DNA from 2 places in the Citrobacter sp. C1 genome. Region 2 is predicted to be linked to the other one. Evidence: predicted binding sites of a transcription regulator. Region 2 holds the regulator's gene; the other holds the start of a gene.
What was found. Region 2 encodes CRP, which controls carbon source genes, mostly activating them, when cyclic AMP is high. Its sites were predicted from a motif close to ATGTGANNNNNNTCACAT; they were not measured.
Positions count from the first base shown of each region.

Region 1: bhsA (multiple stress resistance protein BhsA) is a predicted target of CRP. The motif match lies at 1,668-1,685, and genes of this name have one in related genera.

Region 1 is NZ_CP115035.1:2,905,764-2,909,185, reverse strand. Features, by position in the region: gene ndh (NADH-quinone dehydrogenase) at 1-68, shown strand, start outside; gene IB214_RS14115 (glycine zipper 2TM domain-containing protein) at 237-776, shown strand; gene comR (TetR family copper-responsive transcriptional repressor ComR) at 858-1,511, opposite strand; gene bhsA (multiple stress resistance protein BhsA) at 1,754-2,011, shown strand; gene IB214_RS14100 (L,D-transpeptidase family protein) at 2,099-3,064, opposite strand; gene mfd (transcription-repair coupling factor) at 3,217-3,422, opposite strand, start outside.
Region 2 is NZ_CP115035.1:353,821-357,242, forward strand. Features, by position in the region: gene IB214_RS01665 (YccS/YhfK family putative transporter) at 1-1,792, opposite strand, end outside; gene crp (cAMP-activated global transcriptional regulator CRP) at 1,844-2,476, opposite strand; gene IB214_RS01675 (OsmC family protein) at 2,786-3,190, shown strand; gene IB214_RS01680 (phosphoribulokinase) at 3,263-3,422, opposite strand, start outside.

The DNA of each region.
Region 1 (3,422 bases), 2.5 Mb from region 2:
AAACCGGCCTGATGATGCTGGTGGGTAGCATCAACCGTGTAATTCGCCCGCGCCTGAAACTGCACTAATATCGATGTGTGATGCCGGATGACGCTGTTCATCCGGCCCCTTCCTTAAGAGTTCTCTGAATCCTGCTGCTTTGCTTCCTTGTTCCGCTATTTTCATCCGTAATCTGATTGGCATTTTTCATCTCCTGTTGCAAAGTTGTTGCTAATAGCAAAAAAGGAGGAAGTCCCGTGAATAAATCAATGTTGGCGGGTATAGGGATTGGCGTAGCTGCTGCGCTGGGTGTGGCAGCGGTGGCCAGTCTTAACGTGTTTGAGCGTGGCCCACAATATGCACATGTTGTCTCTGCGACCCCGATTAAAGAAACGGTAAAAACGCCGCGTCAGGAATGCCGTAACGTGACGGTTACCCACCGTAAGCCGGTGCAGGATGAAAATCGTATTGCGGGTTCAGTGCTGGGTGCTGTTGCGGGTGGGGTTATCGGTCATCAGTTTGGTGGCGGACGCGGTAAAGATATTGCCACCGTTGCAGGGGCATTAGGTGGCGGTTATGCCGGGAACCAGATCCAGGGTTCGATGCAGGAAAACGATACTTACACCAGTACGCAGCAGCGCTGTAAAACAGTGTATGACAAATCGGAAAAAATGCTGGGTTACGACGTGACCTACAAAATTGGCGATCAGCAGGGCAAAATCCGCATGGATAAAGACCCTGGCTCGCAAATCCCACTGGATAACAACGGCCAGTTGGTGCTGAATAACAACGCGTAAAATAGTCTTGCTCTGTACATGAATTAGCCCCCCATTCGCTCAGGCTGGGGGGCTTTTTTTATCAGATGGTTAATGCGGAGTTCAGGCCAGAGGCGCGGTTTCTTCTTTCAGCAGTTCAGGCCACAGACGCAGCGTGGTCCGGGTTATCTGCATCAGTTTCTCAAAAGTTGCCCCTTCGCGGGCGCTGATCGACATACCTTGTAAAATACAGTTCAGAAATTCGGCCAGTTTCTGCGGATCGCAGTGTGCCGGAATTTCGCCATGTTGCTGGCGCTGGCGAAGAAACTGGGTCAGCGTTTGCTCCTGCATGGCATGGCGGGATTTCACCGTGTGCGCAATATCGCGGGAAGAGGCGGCAAGCGTTGCGGAGGTATTAATCATAAAACATCCTGCCGGCGTGTCTTTGCTGGTGAAGCAGCTGGCGATTGCCGTGAAATAGTCTTCCAGCGCACAGGTGAGGCTTTTTTCTTCGCAAAAGAGTTGGGCTTCGTGCTTTGCAGCGAAGCAGGTGATGTAGCGGTCCAACACGGCACGAAATAACCCTTCCTTATTGGTGAATTCCGCATACAGCGTGGGCGCTTTGGCACCGGTTGCTTCCACGAGATCGGCGAGCGAGGTCGCTTCATATCCGTGCTGCCAGAAGAGTGTCATGGCCTTATCAAGCGCGGCTTCCCTGTCGAACACTTTTGGTCGGCCACGGCTTTTTTTTGCACAACCTGTCGTTTCAGTTGTCATGGTGCCGTCGTACCTGGTTGGGTTTATTGAACAATCATTATAAAAATATTTGCCCACACTCTCCAGTGTATTCACGATAAAAATAATTTGTTTCTATTGATATGAAAAATAAGACCTTTGCATTTTATATAACGATCGTTATAAAAAAACATTGACGTGTGACCTGGATCACATCTATGATTTCCCTATCGATCGTTAAGTTAATCTTTTCGACAGACATTCATCTGCATAAGGTCACTATTATGAAAAACGTAAAAACGCTGCTACTTGCTACGGTTCTGAGCTCACTTTCATTTGCCAGCTTTGCCGCTGTAGAAGTTCAGGCCACGCCTGAAGGCCAACAGAAGGTAGGGATTATCTCTGCGAATGCGGGGACTAACTTAGGTTCTCTGGAAGATCAACTGGCGCAGAAAGCAGATGAAATGGGGGCGAAATCGTTCCGTATTACCTCTGTGACCGGTCCTAACACTCTTCATGGTACAGCGGTAATCTACAAATAAGTTTTAACCCATCGCAATGCCACTGCGAGTTAACTAAAAAAACCCCCGCGGAAAAACATCCAGCGGGGGTTTTTTATGGGCAACTGTTTACAGTGACTGCTGACTGACGTCGTGATGACGCGTTACGTCTACCGGCATCCCGGAACGCAGTTCCATAGCGTGTTCCATGACGGAGGCATCCGTTTGTGCTGCATTCTTAAACGTCTTCATCGACGCGTTCAGTACGATCGGCAGCACCTGCGGATCGTCATCAATATTTTCCGACAGCGGCTGATGCACTTCTACGAGGCGCACGCCGTTGGGTTCAACAGAGGCTTTGATTGGCGTGTTGATAATATTGACCTTGGTACCTGGCGTAACCTGACGGAATAAGGTTTCAATATCACCGTCGCGCAGGCGAATACAGCCAGAGCTGACGCGCATACCGATACCAAAATCAGCGTTGGTACCGTGAAGTAAATAGACTCCACCGTAAGCCGCCAGGCGGATGGCATGATGACCCATCGGGTTTTCCGGACCCGCAGGGACGACGGCAGGCAGGTCGATACCATTGGCTTTGTAACGGGCGCGGATATTGGCCGTTGGGGTCCAGGTCGGGTTGGCTCGTTTATCAGAGATACTGGTTACCATGGTGGGGGTCAGGGTATCTCCGCCCAGTTGACCAATACCAATCGGATACACGGTCACCGAATTTTTACCTGGGTGATAATAGTACAGACGCAACTCGGCAAGATTAATCACAATCCCTTCGCGCGGGGCATCCGGTAGCAGGGTTTGCAGCGGAATGGTTAATACGCTACCGGCTCTTGGCACGAAAGGGTCGACGCCAGGGTTAGCCTGTAGCAGCGCTAAAAAACCCACATTGTACTTTTTCGCAATGGCTTCCAGTGAACCGCCGTTATCTTCGACAACATGTACGGTATTTTCACCCACCAGTCTGCTTCCTGGCGGAGGCAGCGGCCAGGTGTTCGCCTGGGCCGGAAGCGCCAGCGCAAGAGACGCGGCAAGCGTAAAATACGTCAGCCAGCGAGAGAATTGCTTATTGTTTAACATTGCCATAAGTCCATTGTTTTTACGTGGTTTTTATCATGTAAAAGTAAACAGGAATTATGGCGGTTTGCTGTGTCGGGAAGTGCAGGGAAGTGCAAAGAGTTTGTAAATTCAACCGGCCGGGTGAGTATGGTGAACTGCACCCGGCCTGATGGCTATGCTACGGCGTTTTCTTCCAGTTGGCGCATAAACTGACGCACCCACTCCATACGCGTTTTACGGTCAGCAAGGTCCTGAATAAACTTCAGGCGCGTGGGACCGTCCAGGCGGAAGTGCTGTGGTTGTTTTTGCAGCAAACCGATCAGCCACACTGGGTTGACGTGGTTTTTCTCTGCAAATTCAATGGTACCGCCTTTTTCAT
Region 2 (3,422 bases):
GGGCCAGCGTGGTCATCGCATTAATATGTTCGACGATGAACTGGCTGTGCGTGACCCACAGTTTCATATCGGCCAGGTAATGTGAGTTAAAACCTGGCTCCTGCATCGCCTGGTTCAGTGAGTTAAACAGCGTGTTATGCGCCTGGTTGACCCGCATACGCTGATACGCCAGCGGTGTGGCCTGTGGATCGTTGCTGAGGATCAGGCGAATGGCTTCCTGGTCGGCTTCCAGCGCATCGTGGGCGTTTTTGCGCAGCAGGCCGCTTTGCCACTGTGGCCACAGCCAGAGCGTGCCGCCAAAGGCAATCAAACAGCCCAGCACCGTATCGACAAAGCGCGGCACAATAAACTGTTCTCCGTTCAGCGTCAGCAACTGCAGGGTATACACTGCCGTAACCGTAAACCCGACGGTGGCCCAGCCGTAGTTTTTGCGCATGATCAGATAGCTGACGAGGGTGATGACCAGCATGGCCGCCAGCGTAAACCCTTCCGGAATATGAAAGTGCAGCGTGACGCCGGCAATCACCAGCCCGACAAGCGTACCCAGCGAACGATGCAGAATGCGTACCCGCGTGGCACCGTAGCCATTTTGCGTGACGAACAGGACCGTCATCAGGATCCAATAAGGTTTGGGCAGGTGTAAGGCGCTGCCCATCAGGCTGGCGATGCTCAGCATGACGCTGATACGCCCGGCATTACGCAACGCGGGAGATTTCAGCGACAGATAGTTTTTCAGGGCCGGGAGTAACGGCAGGCGGCGCTGTTTGTCGGCCATTAAATCTCGGGCATACAGCGGACGCTGGGTGCGTAGCACGCGGGCAATGCGGCTAAAGTGCCAGTAGCAAAACTGCCCGACCGGGTTTTCCGGGTGCTGGTTGGCAATTTTCTCCAGCGTGCCAATCTGTTTTTCCATCGAAAAGCGTGTTGGTAAGCGGTGATACAGAATGTCATCTGCCAGTACGCGTAACCGGTCGGCGACGGTGCGCGCATTCCAGCGAATCACCTGTTCTGCATGACTGCGTTCGACCAGCTTCTGCACCTCTTCTGGTTGATGTAGGCTGACGGAAATATGCTCCTGCAAATCCAGCGCCTCCTGAAAGGCCCGCAGCAGGCGTTTGTACTCGTTGTTGTGATGCGCCGACAGCATATGCATTTGCTGATAGCACTGGGTGATCAGATCCACCGCTTTTTGCTGGCGAACCAGCAGCGGGGGCAGCGCTTTTTCGGGATCGACGTGCTGGGTTAGCAGGCTGTATTTCGCTTCACAGTAATCGGCCAGTTCGCGATATAACAGGCTGAGCGATTCGCGCAGCGGCTGCTCACGCCACAACCAGAACCAGAACCAGTTGAACGCGCCGTACCACAATGTTCCCAGCGCATAGATCAGTAGCGGTTCCCAGACCGGCATGTTGCCAGCCAGGCTTAGCGTGAAAATTGCCGCAATCAGTGAGGCGGGCAGCAGTCGTGCATGCAGCGGGCTTAACTCGGCGGTCACGCCGAGAATCAGCGTCAGGCCGGTAAGGATCAGCGGGAGCGCAATGCTTTCTGCCAGCAATAGCTGCATGATCAGGCTACATCCGGCAAACAGTGACGCGCCAATAACTAAGCGTTTAAAAAATCGCTTATGCGGGGTATCAAGACCGGCAATGTTGCAGCAGGCGGGGACGAGGGAGAACAGCAGCCCCAGATGAAGCTGACCGATGATAAGACCGACAGCCACGGGTAAACACAGCACCAGCGTTTGTCGTAGTGCGTAGTTGATCTCTGGGTGATAAATCAGTCTTCGCCACATCGGTGCAAACAAAAATGGCGCATTACCAGGTAACGCGCCATTTCGACGAGGTTAACGCGTGCCGTAGACGACGATGGTCTTACCGTGCGCGGAGATCAAGTTCTGATCTTCCAGCATTTTCAGGATACGACCAACGGTTTCACGGGAGCAGCCAACGATCTGGCCAATTTCCTGACGGGTGATTTTGATCTGCATGCCGTCCGGGTGGGTCATCGCGTCAGGTTGTTTCGCCAGGTTCAACAGGGTCTGGGCGATACGACCGGTGACATCCAGGAAGGCCAGGTTGCCCACTTTTTCGGACGTTACCTGCAGGCGACGAGCCATCTGAGAAGACAGGCGCATCAGAATATCCGGGTTAACCTGGATTAATTGACGAAATTTTTTGTATGAAATTTCAGCAACTTCACATGCGGTTTTGGCACGTACCCAGGCGCTACGTTCCTGGCCTTCTTCAAACAGGCCTAATTCACCAATGAAATCGCCCTGATTCAGATAAGAGAGGATCATTTCTTTCCCTTCTTCATCTTTGATCAGCACTGCCACTGAGCCTTTAACGATGTAATACAACGTTTCCGCTTTTTCACCCTGGTGAATCAGCGTGCTCTTCGATGGGTACTTATGAATATGGCAATGAGACAAGAACCATTCGAGAGTCGGGTCTGTTTGCGGTTTGCCAAGCACCATGCGCGGTTATCCTCTGTTATAAGCTGTCTCCAGAGTCAGAACACGACGCTGCCTCTGGGGTTGCAAAAATATGCTTCCCGCTACCTGGGAAAGGGGCTGCTAAAAAGTGAACTGCAGCCTGTAATGTGATGTCCTCTGCATACATGCAGTACGTCAATGTATTACTGTAGCATCCTGACTGTTTTAGCATAGCTTTCGCCGTGTGTCTCCTGGTGTCTCGCTTCAGCATGACTCAGGTCGCCTTCCGTTGCGAGAATTGTTATGTACGCGTAATCTGTCAGGAAAATTGAAACATTGGAGTTACGAAATATGCAAGCGCGTGTAAAGTGGGTTGAGGGGTTAACCTTCCTCGGTGAGTCCGCCTCAGGCCACCAAATCTTGATGGACGGTAACTCCGGTGATAAAGCGCCGAGCCCGATGGAAATGGTACTCATGGCTGCGGGTGGCTGTAGCGCCATTGATGTGGTGTCGATCCTGCAAAAGGGTCGTCAGGATGTGACCAACTGCGAAGTGAAGCTCACTTCCGAGCGTCGTGAAGAAGCGCCGCGTCTGTTTACCCATATTAATCTGCATTTCATCGTTACTGGCAACGATCTGAAAGACGCTTCGGTGTCTCGCGCCGTCGATCTCTCCGCGGAAAAATACTGCTCCGTGGCGCTGATGCTGGAAAAAGCGGTGAATATTACCCATTCCTATGAAGTGATTGCCGCGTAATCCCTGATGCCGGATGGATGATGTTGATTTGTAGGCCCGATAAGCGTAACGCCATCGGGCACTTCCCACGCTTCACTCGATTTTTTTGCCTTCCATCAGTCGCTGGACCAGCGGCAGCATAATCAATTCCATCGCCAGCCCCATCTTGCCGCCCGGCACCACTAATGTATTGATATGGGAAATGAATGAGCCCTGCAGCATCGCCAGCAGCCACGGGAAGTCGATGCCTTCC